One region of the Paenibacillus sp. FSL H8-0317 genome, then DNA from elsewhere that is predicted to be linked to it. Evidence: riboswitches for the same ligand, from Rfam matches in the RefSeq annotation. Region 1 holds a riboswitch; the other holds the start of a gene.
What was found. A riboswitch is a leader RNA that binds a small molecule or an ion and turns the genes downstream of it on or off. The one in region 1 is predicted to bind thiamine pyrophosphate.
Positions count from the first base shown of each region.

Region 1 (12,269 bases):
TTTCGCACCAGCCATGCGCATATAGTTCATCATCGCTGCATCTGTACGGGTCAAGCCGTCCATGGCCGCCACTGCGACGGGGAAGAAACAGACCAGGATGATGGTAATCAGCTTGGGCAACAGTCCGAATCCGAACCAGATTAACAGGAGCGGCGCGAGCGCGATGGTCGGGATATTTTGACTAAGAATAAGTAGAGGGTACAGGGCTGACTTGAGAAAAGGGACCAAATGCAGCACCATCGCAATCAGTAATCCAACCGCTGTTCCAGCGGCGAATCCGATAAGCGTTAACTGAATGGTTGCGGAAGCGTGCATGCCAAGCCGTTCGGCCTGAGTTGCTGCTTCGCGGGCGATATCGGACGGTGCAGGCAGCATCCATTTCTCAATATGGAAGAGGGAGACGGCTCCCTGCCATATCGCTATAAAGAGAATAACCGCCACAATGGGCGGCCATACACTTTTGAAATAGGCATGCATTAGCGATACTTCTCCGTCAGGGTATCCATGCTGAAGCCAGTAGGGCTATGGGCGATTTTGATCTGGGAGATGATGCTTGGGCTGCCAGCCTCCACGAGTACCTCGTGCATCTTGCGGACAACCTCCAGCAGTTCCTCCAGTTCCCCCTCCATCGTGGTGTCGAGTGCGTTCACCTGATATTTCAGGCCGGATTGCTGAATAACTTCAATGGCGCGATCTACGTAAGGATAAGAGTTCTCGCCATTTGGCGTTTTCGGAATAACCTGAATGCTAAGTAATGTGCTTGCCATGAGAGATCACGGCTCCTTTCGTGATATATAAAATGAACTAATAACTGTTACACTTAGCACTTCGATGACAGAATAACCTTCCAATCGCTGTTATCCCCAGATTTTTTGATTCCCTTTCTCTAAAGGGAAAATCCGGTGATAGCGTATGCTTCCGATGAAGCTTTCTTTCAGAAAGCTTTTAGGCGACCGCTTCGCTTTTTCACGTTATTTCTGTCCTCTCCGTCCTCGTGTAAATATTAAGTTCGTTTTATATGAGAAATTTTATTGGGGTAAAAACTCGTTTGTATATGCCTTGCTCACATCGATCTGTTCATCCAGCAGTTTTTTGCTAAACATCCAGTCGGTGTAGTTCTGCCACACTTCCTGTTTCTGTTCCCCCCAGCGAGGGGCGTCATCCGTGTACTTCGGACTGAGCCACTTCTGGCTTGCCAGTACCAATTCCTTGTCCAGATCCGGTACGGCCTTGATCAGAATGTTGGCTGCGTCTTCGGGATGATCAATCGCATATTGATACCCTTCGGAAGTGGCTTTCAAGAATGCTTTCACCAGCTCAGGATCGTTTTGGATCGTCTGCTCGTTCGTTACGAGGACAGGTGTGTAGTAATCTAGTGCTTCTGAATAATCCTTTACATATAACATGTCGATCGGTTCCCCGCGCAGTTCGGCTTCAATACCTGTCCAAGCGTAGAAAATCCACGCGAAATCAATGTCCCGTTTCACTGCGGTGAAAAAGTCGGCATCACCCATGTTAATGTTTTTCACTTTCGATACATCGGCTCCGTCGCCTTCCATAATGGATTGCATCACGGCTTCTTCCACAGGGGAACCCCAACCGCCATAGGTTTTACCTTCAAAATCTTTCGGTGATTTGATATTCCGATCCGCCGGAGCAGCGAACCCGGATGTATTATGCTGAATAACTGCTGCGATGGAGACCAATGGAACACCCTGTGTGCGGGCTTGAGTTACACTCTCCTGATAACTTACGCCAAAAGGCACTTCATTGGAGGCAACCATCGTATCTGCGCCACCGGCACCTGGTTGTACAATCTCCACGTTCAAGCCTTCGGCCTTGTAAAAACCTTGATCTACAGCCGCATACAGGCCGGTATGATTCGTATTTGGTGTCCAATCGAGCACCACTTTAATATCTTTGAGGGCGGCAGTGTCACCTTCGTTGCTGCTTTCCGTATTTGTGTTGCCGTTCTGCCCAGCTGGGGCAGCTTCTTTGCCACCACATGCGGCTACAGTCACCATAAGCACGCATAAGAGCAACAATCCCATCGTTTTACGCCATTTCATTTGTGGTTCTCTCCTTCGGTATGTCCGGCCGATTGGCACGGGGTACTCCTTGGCTTCATATCCAATCATCTTGCATAAATCGACAGATTTATACCAGTTGAGATCTGGATAACGTCACTTTTTTTAGCTCTCTGGCTATATAAAAGAACATTAAAAAAGCGCCCCGTATTCCGGGACGCGTGCAGGCGTTAGAGAGGTGGCGTTCAGCCATAGGGCTGTGCCATTTCGATATACTCCGATTCCTACGCTGGCATGATCCAGATCAGGTCTAAGGGTTAGTATCTTGGTGGGATACACTCTCAGCCGGCCAATTCCGACTCCCCTGGGAAACTATGAAGTTACGGGCATTACTAGGTGTAATTATAGGCCAGCGGGTGGAACGTGTCCAGTCAGGAACTGGATGGGGACACGTATGAACTTATCAAACAGGTCGTTATACATATGTATATCAGCCTGTTTAGATGTGTTATTTTCAATAATTATCGTGGCGAATCATATAAGGCAATCTGGCTGAGTGCAAAAGCATCGGATAGTGGGCCATAGCCTAAGTGCTGAAGATCTGGAAGGCTCCCCACAAATACTTGGATCAAATCCGATGTTTGATATCTCGTCGCATCAGGGCTGCTTTCCCTATTTCAGCGATCAGCTTTTGATCGTTTGACCTTGCCCGGAGACGCTAGCTTCATTTAAACAACATAATTTAGATACAAAAGGAGATAGTACTGCTATACAAATAATTACTTTTTACATAAAAATGGGGGCGTACTGAATGATCCTTAAAACCATATTCGCAATTATTCTGTCCTATTGTGTCTACGTTTTTTTCACAGCTTACCTTTTATTTTTGGTTCCGTCTCCATCTACTATTGAAAATACGGATATGCAAAAATTGTTAACAGCAGGAAGTACGACAGATCGCGTACTGCTCTTGGAGGACGGCTTTCAATCCGGTCAGGTGAGAATCCAGACCATTCGAGAGGCGAAAACAAGCATCGACCTGGCTTATTACTCCATCCAAAAAGGAAAAACATCTCAACTCTTTTTTGCTGCTTTATTCGATGCGGCTGATCGGGGTGTTCATGTTCGAATCATTTTAGACGGGATTTTTCACAACATGCGCGGAGAATTGCGTGATATTCCAGATGCCATTGCAGCTCACCCCAATGTGGAGTTAAGGTATTATGAACCACTCAACATAGTTATGCCATGGACATGGCATAACCGTCTGCATGACAAGATCTTTCTTGTCGACAACACATATGGCATCATTGGCGGCCAAAATATTGGTGATAGATACATGGCATTGCAACCCAAAAAAGACTATGTATTCGATCGGGATGTCCTTGTTTACAATCCAAACCATAATAAAAACAGCACGGTTGTTGAAATGAAAAAATATATAGATCGGTTATGGGAACATCCATTCACCAAACCAGAAAAACATGCCAAACGTCAGCATCATACAAAGGGGTTACAAGAGCTGGCTCAGCTGGCTGAGTTATATAAAAAAGCTCAGGCTGAGAGCGATCCTTTTGTTAAAGTGTTGCCGAAGGAATGGGCTCAAGGGGCTCTTCGTTCCGACCACGTCGCTTTCATTCACAATCCAATCCAGAGGCTGTATAAAGACCCGACCATGTGGAGAGCATTTGTTCATTTCGCCAATCAAGCAAAGTCGAAAGTGTACCTTCAGACGCCATATGCCATTCCTACCAAGAAAATGAAGAAAGCCGTACATCTGTCGATGAATCCAAAAGCAGAATGGGTCATGTTAACCAATTCAATCCAGCAGACCCCTAACCCTTTGGCTTTCGCGGGATACTTAAGCTCTAAGAAACGGTTGCTTGATACCAATCTGGCCATTTATGAATACCAAGGCCCTTATTCCATACACGGCAAATCATTTGTCATGGATGATTACCTCAGCATGGTTGGTTCGTATAACCTTGATCCCAGATCCGCCTTTCTAAATACCGAATCTGCTGTGGTCATTTCTGGTTCTGCATTCGCCAACGAACTAACAGGGGCTATGGATATCAAACGTACACTTAGTACACGTGTGAATAAAGGTGAGCAACTAGCAGAATCTACGAATCAGAAAGGCTCTGTTTTCAAACGAATGGCAATCACAGCTTTATCCAAACTGTCTTTTCTCTGGAGATTTCTGTTGTAGGAAAGAACCAGCTATTAGATATAGCTACTTCCATAAATTTTAATTTGGAAAAATCAGATTTGTTCACAGAATGTTCACTTATGTGGAGGGTTTCCTCATCTCTATAATTACGAAGGTAAACAGAGAGGATGAGAGAATTGCCAACAAGCAAGAAGGAACAAATTATTTTCGGATTAATGATGTGTACAGGAATGGTTGTCGTCATGATGACATTCAATTTATGGCATAGTGGGTTACTCGGTAAGATGTCCCCGCTTGAGATACTGCTTCAATTCATATTATGTTTTGTCATCGCGTTTGTGGTAGAGTCCTTCATTGTCGGACCTATAGCGAGAAAGATTGCTTTTTCCTTACCCTTTGACAAGTCCAACAAAATTCTGGGTGTACTCGCCATGTCATTTTTTATGGTGATTGGCATGGTTCTGATCATGTCCTTGTATGGGATGGTTTCAGCATATCTCGCTGATCAATTAAGTGGGTCATCCGTATTCCGTACGTATCTCCATACCATTGCTCGTAACTTCAGCCTGGCGCTGCCATATCAATTGATCATTTTGGGACCCCTCGTCCGATATGTATTCGGTAAATTCATCAAAGGCAATGGCCCTGTAGTGCCTGTCGTTAACAAAAGTGTTTGATTCGGTTGGCCATAAGTATTTCCTGGGCAATCTTGTGCAAATGAATAGAGCGAATTCTTTCCCTTGATTTAAGGTGATCAGAGGCAAAGATGGGGCACTTGCCGCCATGATTACAGCGCTAACGAATCGAGAACATCTTATTAGGCCAGTTTTTAGGGAATAAAAAATCTAACGAATCTCAGCGGCGTTATTATGCTAAAAAACTGCAACGAGACCTTGAATTTGAGATAATTATCTATAATAACGTGTGTTAGATTTGTTAGAACAGAGTAACGCTACAAAAAAATGTCCACCGTCAGGTCATGACAGTAGACATCTCGATTTTTTTAATAGGTATTTCTAATCCTCAGGACTGGATCAACACAGAACTGTTAAGTCGCAGAATTCGCTATATGTTTGTTCTGCCATTGATACGTGATTACGCTAATGACAAGCAGGCCAACTGCAAAGATGGCAAGCATCCATGCAGACTGATTAACCGCCAGATGATCAAGACTCCATCCCGTAGTCAAAGGCAGAATGGCACCGCCAACTCCACCTGAGGCAATCAAAATACTGGGTGTGGATTCTTCTGTTCCGGGCAGCAGTTTACTGGCGAAGACAAGGGCAATGGAGAAAATGCCTGACATCGCAAGCCCAAGCAGCAAGATGATGAGAAACGCAGACCAGATTTGGTTTGTAAATGGAAATGCCATTAACAAAAGAACAGATGCAAGACAACTGTACAGAACATAGACGCGGTATTGGAATTTCTCTGCGATATATCCGGCGAAGAGTCGTCCCACGGACATGGCAATCCAGAAACAGGTGACACTAAGCGCTGCTCCGGCTTCCTTCATGTTCATTTTCTCAATCAGGATCGCCGGCATGAAGTTCGCAAGACTCATTTCTGTGCCAACATAGAGGAAGAAGAACAGGACGAATAATACCAGAAGAGTCCTGTTACGGCCACGATAGGTTGGACTGGATGTACTTGCAGATGCGGGATGCATCTCACCCGATGTTCCAGCAGAGTGCGTATTTACGGAAGCATGATTTGAACTCTGTCGCTCCAGAAACTTATCGAGTTCACCGAATGATCCTTTTGCCCAGAAAACAAAGGTCAGCGCTGCGCAGATCGCAACAACGAGAAAGGAGAGACGCCAGTATCCGGCAGCAATGAGACCGCTGGCAACGAGCGGCATGACCATCGCCCCGATTCCGAATAACACTTCCAGTCGACTCATGGCAACGGCTGTATTGTCTTTGATTGCCGCAATGATAATGGTGCCAATAACAGCTTCAACCATTCCGAATCCAAAGCCGGCAGCGGGTGCAATGACGAACATCCAGCCCCATGATGGCAGCAGCATATAGGATAATTCTGCAATACAGAGCAACGCTGTGGCGATTAACAGGCCTCCCCGTTTACCAAAGCGTCTGTTCAGCCATGGAGATAACAATACACCACCCAGGAATCCGGCAAATTGAGCAAAGATCAGCGTTCCGCCTTGGCTATAATCTTTGCCATAATGTTCAAGTGCAACCGGCAGAATGGAACCGAGCACAACGTGGGCAAGTCCAATCAGGAAATAGGATAGACATCCGATCCAAAGTAATTTTTTCATAAAGAACTCCTTCTACTTATCTACATAAATTGAGGATCACAATAAAGCGCAATCTTGAAGACAAAGTCTATCATAACAGGACATGTTAAGTTGTGCCATGAATTCCTGATCGATACAGAAGGTTGCAATTAGGTCCGGCGTTCGTATATACTGAGACCAACAATTACAGATCGGACCATGCCGTTGAAGAGCATCCAACTCGGAGGCGTTTTCGCCAGGGGAGCGATATTTCCCCAAGTTAACCGGAACCGCCCGTTATCGCGGACCAAGAGGCTGGAAGCAGGATATCCTGATTCAGCAAGTTGGGTGGCACCGCGAGCAGAGCGCTCCTCGTCCCAAGGGATGAGGGCGCTCTTTGTATTTTTACAGCCAAAGGAGACGGTGACCATGTTGGAAATGAAATGGATTCGGGCACATGCAGAAGAGGTTCAGACCGCAGCAGACGGAAAAAAAATCAAGATCAACATTCGCACATTGTTAGAGCGGGATGAAGAACGTAGAGCACTTTTGCAGGAAATTGAAGAAGGTCGCAGGTTGCGCAATACGTTATCTGCTGATATTGGCAAGCTAATGCAAGCCGGGAATCGGGAACAGGCTGAAGGATTGCGGGCTCAGGTGAAACAGATCAATGAACAGTTGGAACAGGTGGAAGCGAAGCTTGCCCCTGTGCAGGAGGAAGTAACCAAGCTGCAATGGCTGGTACCCAATATCGTATCACCGGATACCCCCAATGGCTCGTCGGATGCAGATAATGTAGAACTGCGACGTGTGGGAGAGGTGCCAACGTTCGAGTATAACACCAAAGATCACGTGGAACTTGGGGAGTTGCATGATCTCATCGATATTCCTCGTGGAGTTAAGATTGGCGGTACACGAAGTTATGTATTAAAAGGAGCTGGCTTGTTATTACATCGGGCAGTACAGCAACTTGCGCTGGATCTGTTGCTGAAGCATGGGTTTACACCGATGGAGGTACCTCTGATGGTCAGGGAGGATGCACTGGTGAACACCGGATTCTTCCCAACCGGTCGAGATCAGGTCTATGAACTTGAAGGGGAGAACAAGTGGCTGGTGGGAACTTCTGAAGTGCCGCTGGTCTCGTATTATGCGGATGAGATTGTTGATGTTCAAGAGCCTGTGAAGCTGGCCGCGGTATCGACGTGTTTCCGCAGTGAAGTTGGCTCCGGCGGACGGGATGTACGCGGATTATACCGTGTGCACCAATTTGCCAAAGTTGAGCAGGTCATTCTCTGTGCTCCTGAGGCGGAAGAATCGGAACGCATGCTGCAAGAGATTACAGGACACGCCGAAGAATTGCTGCAATTACTGGAACTGCCGTATCGTGTTGTCGCTGTATGTACCGGAGATATGTCGCAGAAAACGTATAAACAATATGACATCGAGACCTGGATGCCAAGTCGCGGTGCATATGGAGAAACCCATTCGTCGTCGAACCTGCATGATTTTCAAGCTCGCCGTTCGAATATTCGGTGCATGGATGCCGAAGGCAAGTTGGCCTATTGTCACACGCTGAATAATACGGCGGTGGCATCGCCGCGTATCCTGATTCCGTTGCTTGAGAATCATCAGCAGGAGGATGGAAGCATTCACATTCCGGCAGCCCTGCGGCCCTATATGGGCGGGGCCGAGAGCTTGATTTTGCCAGAGCAGGATGAAGTGAAGTAGAGAGGTTAGGTAACGCTCTAGGAAGTGAAGAATTAGCAAAGGAACCCCTTGACAGGGGGTCCTTCTAATTAAACATATGATCTGTTACCCATTGGTACTCTTGTTCAAGTCGAACTGCCAATTTGGGATCTTCTTCGGCTGCAACTTTTCTCATGTATGTTAAATCAATCGTATCAAATTGACTGTAAATCAGGTAACGTGCCCACTCCAAGCTTCGGGCATCTGTCCAGTACTCGGAGGCTCTCAATCGATCTAAAATAAGGTCGTCTATTCCAATTACGTAACAGTAGCCTTCAGGTGTTAATAATTTGATAATCTTGTCTTTTGAACCTTCCAGTGTATCAGAAGGTATTTCGATAGGGATGTCCATTTCGGAGACATAATAATGTCTTCCTTCGTGAACGAAACCCAGATGATCAAATAAACTTCGGGCCAAATCATCTCTAATCATGACCAGATCAACATCAGCTGTCTTGTAACTTCCAGAAGTGTATAGTTCAACAGCATGTCCTCCAACAATAATGGCTGGATCTGCATCTAATTCATCAAGAATAGGAGTAATAATACCCATCACATAGAACTCTTTTAAATCACTTTTGGTCACATCAGCTGCAAGTTCCTTCAATTTTTGTTTAGCCCATTTAATTCTTTCCTGCATTTCTGGTGTTTGAATACGTTCCATGGTTCACCTATATTCTTTAACGCAGCTTCCATTCACGCTCGTTAATGATTTCAATTTGTCCAGATTCAAGGGCTTTTTTGAAACGATTGCGGGCTGTTTTCATCAATAGAACCATTTCGTCTTCAGGACGAATCTTGGTGGATGTCGAAGTGACGATAGCTTTCATACGTTTACGGTTATTTTTAGGTGAAACCATATCAAGCAAATTCTTTTCGATCATACATATCCCACCCCATTTTTTAGGTTTATTAAAACAGTATTACGCGACCTTCCCATATTATACAATGAAAATCATGAATTGTTCCAAGACTCCCACTTATGTTATTCAACTTTATGCAATTCGTATCCGATATAATATAATAGAAGTAAAATATTGGATTATGGGAGATGGATATTGAAATGAATAGAATCAAACTGGCGCTTCGAGGCACACTTGCTCTAATGATTGCATTGACCGTACTGGTCCCTTCGTTGGCTTTGGCGGCTACCGGAGATGTGACATCGATTGAAATAACCAATAACAGCCCGCAGAAAATGAGTGTCTCCGAAACAGCTGTGCTTCAGGTGATGGCAACGGTAGAAGGTTTTGATAACAAGCAGGATGTTACCCAAGGCGTGACTTGGTCCACCAGTAATGCAGCAGTCGCGACGATGGTGAAAGGCAAAGTCAAGGCTGTGGCCGCGGGCGAAGCAACGATTTTTGCAGAAGTAGACGGGGCTAAAGCCCAATTGGTTGTGCAAGTGCAGGAGAAGATCAAAAGCATCAAAGCTTCACCGAAATCCTACAGTTTTGTTAAAGGCAGTGAAAGCACCCTTCCGAAAGTAAGCATTACACGTGCGAATGGTAAGGAAGAGGATGTGACGTCTGAGATTGTGTGGTCCGTATCCACTTCTTCGGCTGTCCTGGAAAACGGTAAAATCAAAGGTGTTACGCCCGGCAGAGTATTGCTGCAAGGCAAGTATGGATCAACGATTGTGAAAGTCCCGGTTGCTGTGACGGACGAGATTACCAAAGTTGAGGTCACTCCTGCCACAATGCAGCTGAACATCAAGAAGTCCAAGGCGTTGAAGGTCATCGGCACCTACGCGAATGGCAAAACCATTAACCTTTCGAAACAAGTGATATGGACCTCTTCCAACACAAATGTAGCTATCGTGAAAAATGGAGCCGTTAAGACGCTGACCGAGGGACAAGCCACCTTGACAGGAACTTATCAAAATCAGACAATAAAGGCAGAGGTTACCGTTGTACCTTTGCTCAAAAAGCTGATTACTGGCCAGAAAAAACTGGTTTTGTCCCCACAGGGAAGTACAACGCTGAGTGTGATGGCCCAGTATGATACGGGTAAAACCACTGTTGTGACGAACAGCGCGGTGTGGAGCAGCACAAAGCCGGGCGTAGCGACAGTAACAAATGGCAAAATCGTGGCTGTAGGCAAAGGGAAAACGTCCATCACGGCCAAGTGGGGCAACAAAAAAGTGACGATCCCTGTTACGGTAAAATAAATCTTCATATAATGAAGCATCTTGCATGAATCAAAAATTAGTTTCAGTACATGACACGTTAAAATCATCAAGGTAACAGACAACCAAGGGGCGTAGACATACGCTCCTTTTTTGGATATATAGAAATATGTATCTGAAATGCCTTCTGCTTTAACAACTATATAAGGGGATTGGATGAATATGAAAGCTTCGATTATAAGCTCAGACGCTAACTCTAGTGATCTGACTTACCTGAAATATCTTCTTTTATCCCTAAGTTCCACACTTACATTTCAACGGAGCACTACGATTGAGCGCATGAAGCAAAGCACCTATGAAAAATACAGAGAAGGTTACCATTTAAAATGTAATGGTGAAGAGGAGGTACCTGAATGAAAGATTCAATGCAACCAGAGAACTGGCCTGCCTGGGCGACAGAGTCGGTAGAGATTGCTCCGGCCAACCCCAATTGGGACGCACAGGCTCAGGAAGAAATCAAGCAACTCAAACGTCTTCTACAGCAGTATAATATCCATTCATTCGAACATATCGGAAGCACGTCCATTCCCGGGTTACCCGCCAAACCCATTATTGATCTGATGGCAGAGGTACAGTCATGGGACGACATGAATCTGATTGCGGATCAGCTGAATCCGTTAGGCTGGAACTATGTTCCGCCTGAATTGGATGGACGGGAGTACAGACGATTCTGGGTCAGGGTTAAGGATGGCAAGAGAGCTGTACACCTTCATCTTATGCGCCTGGGAGAAGAACGCTGGGATCGTCAAATTCGGTTTCGGGATGTGCTGAGAAGACGACCAGATCTGGTGGAAGCTTACGCCGTCCTGAAGACAAAGCTTGCTGATGAGAACAAGGAAGATAGGGAATCGTATACCGCTGCCAAAACGCAATTTATTTTACAAGTGCTTGATGAAGGCGTGTGATTGATTGAAAAGCGTAATTATCAAAGACAGGCTGATCTATTTCTTCGCAGTCATGATGACCATGGCGGCAGGACTCGCATCCAGACACTTTCGTGAACGATTGCCGGGTTGGGTGCATGAACATTTCGGGGATGCATGTTGGGCGGGCATGATTTATTTCGGAGTACGCATGGTGTGGCCTCATCGCAGCTTGGTATGGGCGATGTGTTTGAGCTGTGTATTCAGCTGGATGATTGAGTTCTCACAGTTGATTCAGACGCCTTGGCTGATTGAGATACGTTCAACCGTATTAGGTGCTCTTATTTTGGGACATGGTTTTCTGGTAATTGATCTGATTCGATATACGGTCGGTATTCTGTGCATGGTTGTGATAGATCGTTATTTCCTGAGAAATAAGATGGCTGGATCATGAACTCAAGTGAATCATGGAGGGGTGCTGTATGAATGTAGAAAAACTTTTTGACGAATCGCCCGAATTCGAAACACAGCGGTTAAAGCTGAGGCGGCTTGCGATGGATGATCTCGATGAATATTATGCATTTGCCTCTGATCCGCGAGTGAGTCAGCAAAGCTTGTGGAAATGCCATGAGACGTTGGAGGATTCAATTCAATATATTCAGCGGGTACTGGATAATTATGAACAGAAAACGGTACATATCTGGGCTTTTATTTTGAAGGAAACAGGGACCTTGATCGGCAGGGGTGGCGTCTTTCATCTCAACGAACCCATGCAGAGTGCCGAATTAGGGTACGCGATAGCCAGTAGTCAATGGGGTAAGGGCCTCGCAGCAGAAGCGATGCAACCCATCGTGAATTATTGCTTTGGGGAACTGGACTGCAATCGGCTGGAAGGGAAATGTAATGCAGGCAACATAGGCTCTGCACGCGTAATGGAGAAGCTGGGCATGTCGTACGAAGGTTTGCTACGCAAACAGTTGAAGATCAAAGGTGTATTTACGGATCAAAAATTGTACTCCCGTATCCGGGA
Region 1 covers NZ_CP150294.1:530,237-542,505, forward strand. The annotation lists gene MHB43_RS02670 (ABC transporter permease) at 1-477, opposite strand, end outside; gene MHB43_RS02675 (thiamine-binding protein) at 477-767, opposite strand; gene MHB43_RS02680 (ABC transporter substrate-binding protein) at 1,029-2,069, opposite strand; TPP riboswitch at 2,291-2,403, opposite strand; gene MHB43_RS02685 (phospholipase D-like domain-containing protein) at 2,839-4,239, shown strand; gene MHB43_RS02690 (hypothetical protein) at 4,368-4,877, shown strand; gene MHB43_RS02695 (MFS transporter) at 5,249-6,484, opposite strand; gene serS (serine--tRNA ligase) at 6,872-8,170, shown strand; gene MHB43_RS02705 (hypothetical protein) at 8,235-8,852, opposite strand; gene MHB43_RS02710 (hypothetical protein) at 8,869-9,072, opposite strand; gene MHB43_RS02715 (Ig-like domain-containing protein) at 9,252-10,358, shown strand; gene MHB43_RS02720 (GrpB family protein) at 10,730-11,281, shown strand; gene MHB43_RS02725 (DUF2809 domain-containing protein) at 11,286-11,693, shown strand; gene MHB43_RS02730 (GNAT family N-acetyltransferase) at 11,722-12,269, shown strand, end outside.

Region 2 (12,269 bases), 3.3 Mb from region 1:
CAGTGATTCATATAATGGGCATATAGTTGCTCGTAGGTTGTAAAACGTTCGACTTCTCTGCCGACCTTATTATACTCGTCTAGATATTCGTCCATCACTTCAAGGAACTTCTCTTTTATAACTGGTAGATTGCTTGCATCAAAGTACTGCATAAGATCAAATTTCTGAGTTCCTTTCTCTACAGCCATTTCATCAAGATACCCATGTGCTCCAAAGGCCGAAAGAAAGACGTAGGAAGCATTGTTCGTTATAACACTGTTCAAAATTTTATTGCGGTAGTTGCACCACAATTCTTCGTATGTCCCCCTCAGATTATCAAAGGACGGAGCCGGTTTAACAATGAAGTTATCACACATCGTTCTATGCAACCTCGTAACACTGCTTAACATATTAAAAGATGCTATTCGGATATCTTCAATGGTATGAGCTTCAATGATTGACATGTATAAGGGTTCGAGATCATCCGGAACATAGCGAAACAAGCGTTTCTCTTCCAAATATCGCTTGATCCCTCGTTTGATGCACGTGTTATTCATACTCACCAAGGCATTGACTAGATTATACAGAACCTCAGCAGATGCATATCTCACTGAACCGATATCTTCACTAAGCATCGTATCGCTGTATGCTTGCTTAGCCAGATCAATCCATTTATTTGCTCGATTAAGACACACTTCTCCTATCGGGTTCGCAAGTGCATCAAGAGCTTTTTGCTGGAAGTCGTTCAATTTTTCCAAATCCTCAGGCTTAGCATAGTAGAGTACTTTGAGCTCGGTTAAGCTCGATACGTTTGGACTCTCCAAGGTGGATTGCTCTTGTATTCTTGAATCCCATGGCGTGCAATAGATGTCATACCCAACGTCGTCCAAGATGAAGCAGTCGGATATTTCCCATCCCTTTTCTGTATTATTAATGATAATTAAATCAAGATCGCTCTTCTCGTGAAAGTCACCGGTGCTAAATGAACCAGTAAGCCCAATAATGGCGATATCCTCTAGAAAATCTCTTTTTACGCGTTCAATCACCATGTTAATGAGCAGTTCATTTTTGTCCAGCAGCTTCTTCTTTATGATTTCGTTCATTCGTTACACCTCTTTGTATGATCCGGCCGTCCTTCATCACAACAACCTTAACTTGAGTCTATCGACTTAGAGGTACGGTTACTATGCATAAGTTGATTTAAGTCATCTTTGCACAAAATCCGCTAAACCGTCGAAACGACGAGTTAGCGGATTTCATTAGTTCTTTGTATAGACTATTTTCTTTATGCTTTCGCAGGACAAGAAATACCGACCCGCCAACTCCTCTATTCTGACTCCATTGTGGAATAAGGATTTAATCTCAGCGTTTCGAGCAGAGACCCTGCTCTTGCTCTCTGTTTTCTCGCCCCATTTTAGGTGTGCCTCTTTGGGCTTTGGGATATAAACCAATTCCCCTTGAACGTATTCTTGTATGATACGTAACAATTCTTCCGGAAAAATAGATTCGGCTTTTGAATATTTCATGCGCCTCACTCCTTATTTAATAGATCAATAAGGTGCAAAGCCAGTTCGTAGAATATTACGATTCGTCGTTGGCAATGTGTTTATTCCCGCGCTCTATGCAAAGCATTGCCATATCCTTCACTGGCTTTGCATAGAGCTGTGCATGTAAGAATCCTACCCCGATTGTTTTCAATAGCCTCACCTCCATAGAAAATAGATAGTTGCTATTTGCTTATTATATCAGGGCTTGTTGTTAAAATGTTTAATCATGTCTTTTTGAGCTGACAGGGTTGTACGCTTACTGGATCATGTATAAAAAAATAAAATACATTTCTACGTAAATAAAAATCCACTTTAAAAATGGGATGTATATCAAAAGGTAGGAGCCGGTAATTCATCAACTTTTATACGTAGTAAACTATAAGGTTTTTGTCGCAGGTCTCTTCCATAATGAAATCTCGCCTGCCTATGTAATTGGTTCACAATTACATATAAGTATTGATCCGGACCAATAGAAAACGTATCTGGCCATAAAACTCGGGGATCATGAGCGATGGTTTCCATGATTCCATTTGGCAATATCTTTCGAATACTATCGTTTTCATAATCTCCAGCATAAACGTTTCCTTTTGCGTCCGTGATCATCCCATCAGATGCACCCTTCTCTCCCCAATACTGCACAAGATCACTTAACTTAAAATCCGGTATCGTTCTGTCTCTTAACGATTCTGTTGAGATCGAGTATAGCTGGCGACTGGTTAATGGACAATAGAATAACATTTTTCCATCAGGGGAAATGGCTATACCATCAGAGGCCAATCGAAAGGGAGATGTCGAACCATCCGCGTTTCGATTCATCAAAATTTTACCTTCCACTTTTGGCACAAAATATGGATCGGGTGAGGTCGAGCTTGCTCCATGCAACCGTCTATACGCATTTCCGTTTTCTAAATTTACGACGATAATAGCGCCTGGCCCATTGGAAGAAGAATCCGTTATATATGCGTAACCTGCTTTTCCTACACGAAAGTCAAATCGGACATCATTTAGATACGTTGTCGGCAAGACTACATCATCTGCAAATGTATATACTTTTCTAATTGTATTTGTTTCTAAATCTACCGCGACTAATTTTGCCCCTCCTTTAATTGGCTCAGAAAAATTTGGTGCAGCCGTGTCCAGTACCCACAGGGTCCCCCTTCCATCTGCAACAACACTTTGAACACTGATGAAGGACATAACAATATTTAATGGGTTGATCAAATTCGTTTCTACATTAGGATAAGGTTGCATCTGACCCTCAACAATTTCCGCTACCGTAAATCTAACGTCATCTCCCCATTTTGGAAAGCAAATAAAGATACGCCCGGTTTCGGATACACTAACGCCTGTAGGCATAGCCCCGTAAAAGGAATGAACGAGTTCTAACTTACCAAAATATTCTTCCATAGGTAACATAGGCTGTATGATGTCCTCCTCAACATAGTTGAATAGATATTACCTATAATTATGTTCGAGACTTTTTCTAATGCCTGGCCCTTAATCATTCTTTTTCAACCTCGATTTTGAAAATGTCCGATACATCTAAAAATACAAGAAACTTCGGCGTAAGCCGAAGCATGTTGACGGTGACTACATGTGCTAGGAAAAATGCTTCCTCCGATCGTCAATGCAAAACTCTGCCAAGCTTATCTGTACCAAAACCGTTTTATTGTTGGTCCGGCAGACGTAATGCGTTTGCTGAAGTTAGCTTTTGATCTAAAAATTCCTCTGCTCGGGTCAATTGCTGCCTGGCAATCTCCAACGCTTGTGAATTTGTTGCATTAGATTCACTTAACAAGCTTATTGCCTGATTTAAAGCCGTCTGCACCTCAGAAACCGCGTTAGATGCATGCTGCTCTAGCGTATTACTACCACTCGAGTTAAGTGCATCTTCTGCCGGTTTTCTTGCGTTTTCGGTTGCTAGATCAATTTTGTTTTTATTGGGCACCGTGACTTCTCCTTCCTTCAGTAAAATCATTCATTTAGACAGAAATAAGTATGGGATTGAGATTTTGTTTATATCCCTGCGACTGATGGGAATATTCGGAACTTACCTCTCCGGTGATCCATATTAGTATAAGATCCGATGCATTGGAAAATCTAATCTTGATGAAAAAGGAGGGGATCATTTCTGAATGGCTAATCCAACGCTAGCGCCGCACGAATCGATGGAACTGCATGAAGCGTTAAACTTCAAAACGCTCTGCATCGCTAAGTCGAAACTTATGCAAGGCCTGGTCTTTGACCAAGAGCTAAAAGCATTAATGCAGAAAGACGTAATTCAATCCATACAACAGATCGCTGAGCTGCAAGCAATCTACGCAAGAGCTCCTTTTCAAGCACCCGTTCCGAATAATCCGACACCTATAACACATTAAGGGGAACTCAGATGAATACCGATTATTTAGATCCGATTAATTCATTGAATATGCCGGAAATGGCAGATATGACTTTTGCCATGGACTTCCTTCTTCGTGCCAAGGAGGGGGTACGTAATATGTCCATCGCCCTGACGGAAACGGCTTCACCGGATGTAAGAGCCCTGCTGCATACTCATCTTAAGCAGGGGATTGCAATGCACCAAGAAATCTCGGAGCTCATGATTCGCAAAAAATGGTTTCATCCTTATGAGCTGAACGAACAGTACCAACTCGATCAGCTTTCGGCGAAAAATACGGTGATGATCGGGCAGATGAATCTGTTCCCGGGAGATACGTCACGTAAAGGGATGTTTGATCGGACCCCAGATGAGCATATTGGAGGACATAAAGCATGAAGGCGGTAACGTATCAAGGGGTTAAAAATGTTGTGGTCAAAGAGGTGCCGGATGCGAAGATTGTGAAACCGGACGATATGATCGTAAAGATCACCAGTACCGCCATTTGCGGTTCTGACCTTCATCTGATTCACGGGATGATCCCTAACCTTCAGGAGAACTATGTCATCGGACATGAGCCGATGGGGATCGTAGAAGAAGTAGGTCCTGGCGTGACCAAGGTAAAAAAAGGCGACCGTGTGATCATTCCGTTTAACATCGCATGCGGAGAATGCTTTTTTTGCAAAAATCAGCTGGAAAGCCAATGTGACAATTCCAACGAGCACGGGGATATGGGCGCTTATTTCGGCTACTCCGGAACGACCGGCGGATATCCCGGCGGGCAAGCCGAGTATTTACGGGTCCCATTTGCTAATTTTACCCATTTTAAGATCCCTGAGAACTGCGAACAACCGGACGAAAAGCTAAGTTTGATCGCCGATGCCATGACGACAGCATTCTGGAGCGTAGATAACGCCGGCGTTAAGAATGGTGATACAGTCATCGTGCTCGGCTGCGGTCCGGTCGGACTCCTGGCCCAGAAGTTCTGCTGGCTGAAAGGTGCTAAGCGGGTCATAGCCGTCGACTATGTCGATTACCGCTTAAAGCATGCAAAGCGAACGAACAATGTGGAAATCGTAAACTTCGAACAGGATAAGAATATTGGGAACACTCTCAAAGAAATGACCAAAGGCGGCGCCGATGTTGTGATTGATGCGGTAGGAATGGACGGCAAGATGAGCGATCTTGAATTTCTAGCCAGCGGTATGAAACTGCAAGGCGGCACCATGAGCGCATTTATCATTGCATCTCAGGCTGTCCGCAAAGGTGGTACCATTCAAGTCACTGGGGTATACGGCGGACGTTATAACGGATTCCCACTCGGTGACATCATGCAGCGAAACGTGAATATCCGTTCCGGACAAGCTCCGGTCATTCACTACATGCCATACATGTACGAGTTGGTGACGTCTGGCAAAGTGAACCCTGGGGACATTGTTACGCACGTCATTCCGCTCAGCGAGGCCAAGCGGGGCTATGAAGTGTTCGATACAAAAACGGACGATTGCATTAAAGTCATCTTAAAGCCTTAAATATGAGTAGATACACGGGAGGACAATCTGAATGAATTCCACTTACGCTTTGCATGAGATGCTCGAGGTGCATGAAATAGCTGCGTTCAAGACGGTTTGCATGACTAAATGTAAGACGATGCAAGCTCTGGTAACCGACCCGGAGCTCAAACAAATTTTGAAACAAGATGCGATATTATCACAACAGCAGCTTCAGGAGCTCGGTGGAGTGCTGTCTAAAGCGACTGTATAGGAGATAAAAAAATGAACCCAATATTAGAACACATGACTGGTCTTAATACGCTGACCGATGACGTGATTGCAATGGATTTTTTGATGAACGCCAAGAGCAGCGTCAGAAACTACGCCATGGCTGTGACCGAATGTGCCACCCCCGAAATCAAACAAATTTTGATGAAACAGCTCGATGAAGCCATAGACTCTCATGAAAAGATATCAAATTACATGGTGCAGCATGGCTTATACCACCCTTACCATATTGCAGAGCAAATTCAGCTCGATCTGAAAAATATTCAAACTGCTATGAACATTCCGTCCTGACACCCTTTTTTCGGTATCGTTGCAGCTCCACGAGAGAAACAAAAGGTAACAAACGAAAGCTCGTATGAAGCAAGGGGGGATAACCTCCCTCTTCAATACGAACTTTTATGCCCTCTTATTGTTTATGGACGCTGCTCTCTAAATTGAATTAACTACCATTGAACTCAAAGCTCCAGCCTCCATGACATCTCCCAAAAATCAAGCTCAAAGCGACTGCACATCACGAAAATATCTTCCATCCGTTGGTACGTTCCCTCGCTACACCCCTCTAATAGCTTATCCGTTAACGTCACAAGGGATTGATTGTTACTGTTGTATTCAGAGGAAGCATATCCTGTGATCCACTCTCCATAAAAAGGATGATCAACTGCACCTGGTTTTTGAGCAAGGGCTTGACCAATCTCCGCATAGCTCCATGAGCAGGCCAAAATGGATACAAGTACTTCTGCTATGCCACCCGCATGGGAAACAGAGAGCATATAGTTAGTATAGGCTGCATTTTTTAGTGCAGGTTTTACCTGAAAAACATGATCCTCTGTAATCCCTAGTCGTTCCATATAAGATCGATGAATTTTCATTTCGCCATTCAGGATGTTATCTACATTTTTACTAAAAAACTGCATCAATTTGGGGTCGTGCGACTTGACGATACCCAGTGCAAATACGCGGGCATAATCGAACAGGTACAAGTAGTCTTGCAACAAATAATAACGAAATTGTTCAACCGGTAAGGAACCATCTCCGATTCCTTTCACAAAGGGATGCTCAAGACATTCCTTCCACACAGGCTGTGCCGCCCGATATAGTCTCTCTGAAATAGTCAACATATGTTCCTCCAATTCATAATGTACGTATTTAAAAACAAAAAAACGAAACATCCATAGGATGTTTCGCAGACAAATACACTAAAACAAGAGGGTTCGCATGAGCTACCCAAGTACAGTGTTTCATCGTTGCATCCCTACGTTGGCATTATCCAAATCAGGTAAGGTCGGTTTAACACCCTCTCAGCCGGTTAAGGCTCCCTCGCAAACGGTTGTATGTAGTTGATTACTTTCTTATCCCCATAAAAGAATAAAATAACATCCATTTAGTATATCAAGGGCTGTTTAATACAGTCAAGGCAGATTGTATCACGCCTCATCAGCTTGAGTGACGTCTTTAAATGATGAAAACCATCACAACAATGGTTGAGTTTTATCCACTGTTATGATGGTTTCTATTCTTACAATTATTGTTGATGGTTTAATGCCCGAGCTTGTTCTTTCCGACAAAAGTGAGTATTCCGTACTGGGAAGTGTTTCTCCAGCTCTCATTGGTCGTAGCATTCCATTTGGCTACGTTCTGTTTACCTCCGCCCTGGTTGTCGTTAATTTGAAGATCGAAACCGAGAACATTTCCTGCTTTGGGCGTCAGTGAATGTAACTGGATTCGGGCTTCTACGAGATATCCTTTATTTGTTTTCTTCACAGCACTTACAAGGCGTCCGGGTGAGGCACCCCCTGCAAAGGTTCCCACATTGTCTGCACTGATTCTGAACTGGGCATCATCATATTGAAAATACGGTGTGCGCTGGTGATTCTCGTCCAGGAAAATCTCAACCGAATCCTGATCCCATGGGTTGATGTTATCTGTGATGATGTTTGGATCAGTGACGTCGATCAGCAGGTATAGATACTCACCTGTCCACATTGCCCGAGCGACTGCCTCTGCACCTTCGTTCTCATTCAACCGTTTTACTTCAAATGGTACAGCCTTATTCCATGATGTGTCTTTCTTCCCATCAATCTGAACAATCCCTTGTACAGCTTGTGCAGATTTGGGCATAGGGGCAAGCTGAATCACGCCGTATTTGCTTGTATCCTGTTCCTGAGATTGTGTTCGATCATTCCAGTACATTGGATTATAAGGTTGTGTCCCACTTGAACCGCCATCAGTCACACGGATATCCAATCCGGCTTCATATTCTGATCCGACTTGGATACCACCCCACGGAATGGACAATTCAACCTGATATCCTGCTTTGGTCTCGCGTACACGATATGAACGCTGCTCCACGCCCTCAGCTTTGCCCGACCGCTTAATGATTACGTGTCGGTCATCTGCTTCATATGAAGTGGTCTTGCCATTATTGAGATCAACAAAGATATCTACTCTGTCGTTCACATCTGCCTTCGCATCCTGAACATCCACAAGGATATACAGGTTACTTTGATCCCATAAGGTGCGGAAACTGGCTGATCCCGAAGAGTCGCCCTTCAGTGGAGTAGACACCGCTTTGTTCCAGAGTGGATCTTGTGAATGTTTTTTGATATCCGGTTTACCCGAAAGTGAGACGGCTCTCTGTGTCAAAACAGGCAAGCCTGATTCATCCACGAGCCCCCAGTATGCTTTTTTGGCCTTCAGGGCTGAATCAAACAGCATAGCCTGGTTGTTGTAAGACTTCTCATCTTGGAGTCCCCATAAGGTAACTGAAGAGATGTGATCTTTGTGTTTTTGGTACAAATCCAACAGTTCCTTATATCGATACGCCTGTTTTACCGCAACTTCATCCGACATCTCTTCACCAAATGGAATTCCGCTATCCACATCCAGTTCCGTGATCTGAATATCCAATCCAAGTTCGGCGAACATGTTGATCGTTTTTTCAATTTCCTTGATGGGAGGGGATTCCAGGTTATAGTGGGATTGCAAACCCACACCATCGATAAGCCCCTTATCTTTCAGTCGTTTGACCAACTGAAACATATGCTCTCTTTTCTCAGGGACTTCCGTGAAGTATTCGTTGTAATATAATTTGGCATTCGGATCTGCTGCACGAGCGAATTCATAGGTTTTCTCAATGTAATCCGGACCGATTAGTTCATAAAAGGGACTTTTACGTAAACCGTTGGCATCACCATTGCTATCCGCAATCGCCTCGTTTACCACATCCCAGGCATAGATCTTACCTTTGTATCGGGTCATGACGGTTTCAACGTAATCCTGAATCCGGGCAAGCAGTAATTCTCGACTCGCAGGGTTACCCTGAGGATCTTTGAACATCCACTCTGCTGCATCAATATGCCACAACAACGCATGTGCGCGTACGCCCATACCATGCTCCTCGGCGAACTGAACATATTGATCGGCTGCCTCGAACTCATAAACACCCTCGGAAGGAGACATGTACTTCGGTTTCATCTCATAGGTTGCGGTCAAGCTGTTAAAGTGCTTTGTGAGAAGTTGTCCATATGCGCCTTCCAACTGCCAGCGATACACCGCTGCACCAATGGGGAAATCATCTTGATACAGGTCCTCCAGAGACCGAATACCTTCTTCAATCTCCAGTTGCTCGGCCAGAGTAAATGATACATCATCCACATAGAACGATAACGTATCTACGCTACCTTCAGAGATGTAGGGTGTTTCGATGAACAAATTCAATTCAGTGGGATCATCGCTATACTGAAATTTTCCGGTGATCTTGTGCCATGTATTCCACTCTGCTTTGGCAATTTTCACGCTACCGATCGGGTTCCAGCTTTCAGCAGTTGTTTTTTTATATGTGGTGAGCTGTAGTGTTTGATCCGTGATGGGCTCCTGGGTAAGTCTTACATATGCCGTAATTTCGTACTCTTGGTTACGCTCAAGCAGATCCTTCATGGATAACATCGGTCCATGATAGGAACGCTCACGGTTGGCGATCAGCATACTGGACTGACCTTCGTGTGCCTCCTGCTGTGTCACTGTCAGCCTTTCGTTACCTGTACGTGGAGTCCATCCCTGAAGTGTACCGTCTTCAAAGTTTGTACTCAAATGGCCTCCTTCCACTTCCGTAACTGCCTTGGCTGCATGTGAGACATTCGAAAATGGAAGCATGGCAAGTACGAGCACAAGAACCAAGGCTGTTATATTCCATTGACCTAACCGTTTCATACAATTCCTCCTCTTGATCTGGTCTAAGTATTTCTGAACGGATTAACATCCAGATAAATAGATTATAGCTCTTTAGATAGCGCTTACATATAACGAATTTACAATAATTATAATAAAATGTTATCAATTGGTAATTATGATTTTAGGAATCAGAAGTTCGTTAATCATGGAATATCAAAAAGCCGCTACATATTTGCAAAAATAAAAGACCGTTTCCCGATAAAATACGAGAAAACGGTCATAGTTAGAAAATATCTTTCCCGAAAAAGAGTTAAGGGAATACAACTTTAACTTTGCTTTATAATCGTCCATCATCACCCTGTTCCTCCTGGACAATTCGAGCAATGTGAATCATCAAATATAATAATTCCTCGTTCGATATGGAGATGTCCAGCATATTCTGCACGTAGGTTTTGATCATCTCCGCGCATTTGTATTCAAGCGGATGCTCCTTCACCATGTGCTGAAATATAAAATCTTTCGCCGAATTGCCCAGACGCCCTTCTTGTAAACGCTGGATGAAGAATTGCAGGTGTGTGACAAGTCTCACATAATGGATGGAATTTTTGTTCAATTGCATATCAAGGGTGTATTGTATCAGATTAAAAATATCTTTTAACATCTTAACGGATTGCATCGTGCGCTCCATATTCTGTTCATGCGTTTGGGCATTCACGAAATGAAAAGCGATATTCCCTGCTTCTTCTTCCGGCAGTTCAACCCCCAGTTCTAGATTCAGCAACTGAACGGCTTCAAGGCCAAGTTCGAATTCAACAGGGTGAAACCTCTGGATCTCCCATAACATGCGATTCTGTAGTGCTACACCTTTTTTCCATCGTTCAATGGCAAATGACAAGTGATCCATAAGCGTAAAGAAGATTTGGTCGTCAAGAGACAACTTTTCTTTTGCATTGGTAATCAGTTTATTTATGACATTCACATGTTTTTCCGGCATGTTTTCGATGGTTCGTACGTAAGCCTGCGCAGACGGATTATTTTGCAGAATGAATCGTTTTTGGATGTGTTCTTCATCCAGTCGCTCGCCAACTTTGCCTTTGAACGCCAACCCTTTTCCCATGACAATCATCTCTTGCCCCTGTTCATCTTTGGTCAGAAGCAAGCTGTTATTTAATATTTTGATTACTTTCATGCATTCATCACGATCCTTTATTCTTTCGTGACCGCCTGATCCGAATTTCCGATACATCTGCCATTTTGTTTAATGACCTCTTGATACCACGAGAAGCTTTTCTTCTTCAAACGCTTCAAGTCTTTCAGATCCTGTTCACCACGGTTTACATAGATCATGCCGTAGCGTTTCCCATAACCCTGATGGGTGCTTACCACGTCAATAACGGACCAAGGGCAATAACCAATCACATCCACACCATCCGTCAGAGCCAGTCTGATCTGTTCCAGATGTTTCTCAATAAAATCAATCCGGTACGTGTCGTTAATCGTGTAATCTGCCTCGAGTATATCTGGGGCTCCTATACCATTTTCCGTAATTAGAATCGGGAGACCATATCGTTCACATACCTTACGCAATGTTAACCTTAGGCCAATCGGATCGATGACCCAGCCATATTTTGTTTTTTCGGTATAAGGATTCTCCGCGGCTCGGTAGACTCCCTGCTCACCAAGCATAATTTGCTGATCACCCGCACGAGCTGTAACATCCGACGCATCTCCCATACTGGCGGCAATGGTTGCCGTCGAGTAGTAGTTGATTGCTACCAGATCGGGGCTGCCAGACTGGATATCTTCCATGTCACCCTGCTCAATAACCGGCTCGATGCCGCGTTCCTGTACATAACTCCAGAATAATGGATTATACCGTCCCCACACCGATAAGTCGAGAAAACCCCATCCACGAATTGTCTCCCAGTTATGTGCAGCGATTGCATCTGCTGGTCTGGAGGTTGCCTGGTACATGGAGGTCATGTTTAATGCAGGACCAATCTTGCCTTGCGGGAGCATATCATGAAATAGTCGCATCGTTCTGCCTTGAGCCACAAACATGTGATGATTTTGCTGATACAGTTCCTTACTGGAAGGCAGACGTCCGCCTTTTGGTGTACCAATAGCACCGGGATGGAGAATCATTGTATTCTGCTCATTAATGGTCAACCAATATTTCACTTTATGCCCGTAATGCTCAAACAAGATACGCCCGTACTCCACAAAGGCATCAATCGTCCCCCGGTTGTTCCATCCTCCGGTTTTCTCAAGCTCGTAGGGTAAGTCGAAATGATACATGGTCACAATGGGCTCAATACCATGGAGCAGCAATTCGTCAATTAATTGGTGATAAAAATCGAGTCCCTTTTCATTAACAGGCCCTGTGCCTGAAGGCAAGATTCGAGTCCATGCAAT
Region 2 covers NZ_CP150294.1:3,833,135-3,845,403, reverse strand. The annotation lists gene MHB43_RS17075 (nucleotidyltransferase domain-containing protein) at 1-1,082, opposite strand, end outside; gene MHB43_RS17070 (CD3324 family protein) at 1,239-1,505, opposite strand; gene MHB43_RS17065 (L-dopachrome tautomerase-related protein) at 1,857-2,942, opposite strand; gene MHB43_RS17060 (hypothetical protein) at 3,193-3,474, opposite strand; gene MHB43_RS17055 (hypothetical protein) at 3,662-3,904, shown strand; gene MHB43_RS17050 (spore coat protein) at 3,916-4,302, shown strand; gene MHB43_RS17045 (zinc-dependent alcohol dehydrogenase) at 4,299-5,435, shown strand; gene MHB43_RS17040 (hypothetical protein) at 5,467-5,667, shown strand; gene MHB43_RS17035 (spore coat protein) at 5,679-5,975, shown strand; gene tenA (thiaminase II) at 6,140-6,802, opposite strand; TPP riboswitch at 6,916-7,013, opposite strand; gene MHB43_RS17025 (endo-1,4-beta-xylanase) at 7,221-9,893, opposite strand; gene MHB43_RS17020 (PRD domain-containing protein) at 10,192-11,043, opposite strand; gene MHB43_RS17015 (glycoside hydrolase family 1 protein) at 11,061-12,269, opposite strand, start outside.
Region 2: it holds a riboswitch for thiamine pyrophosphate, as region 1 does, so the genes downstream of both, tenA (thiaminase II) here and MHB43_RS02680 (ABC transporter substrate-binding protein) in region 1, are expected to answer to the same signal.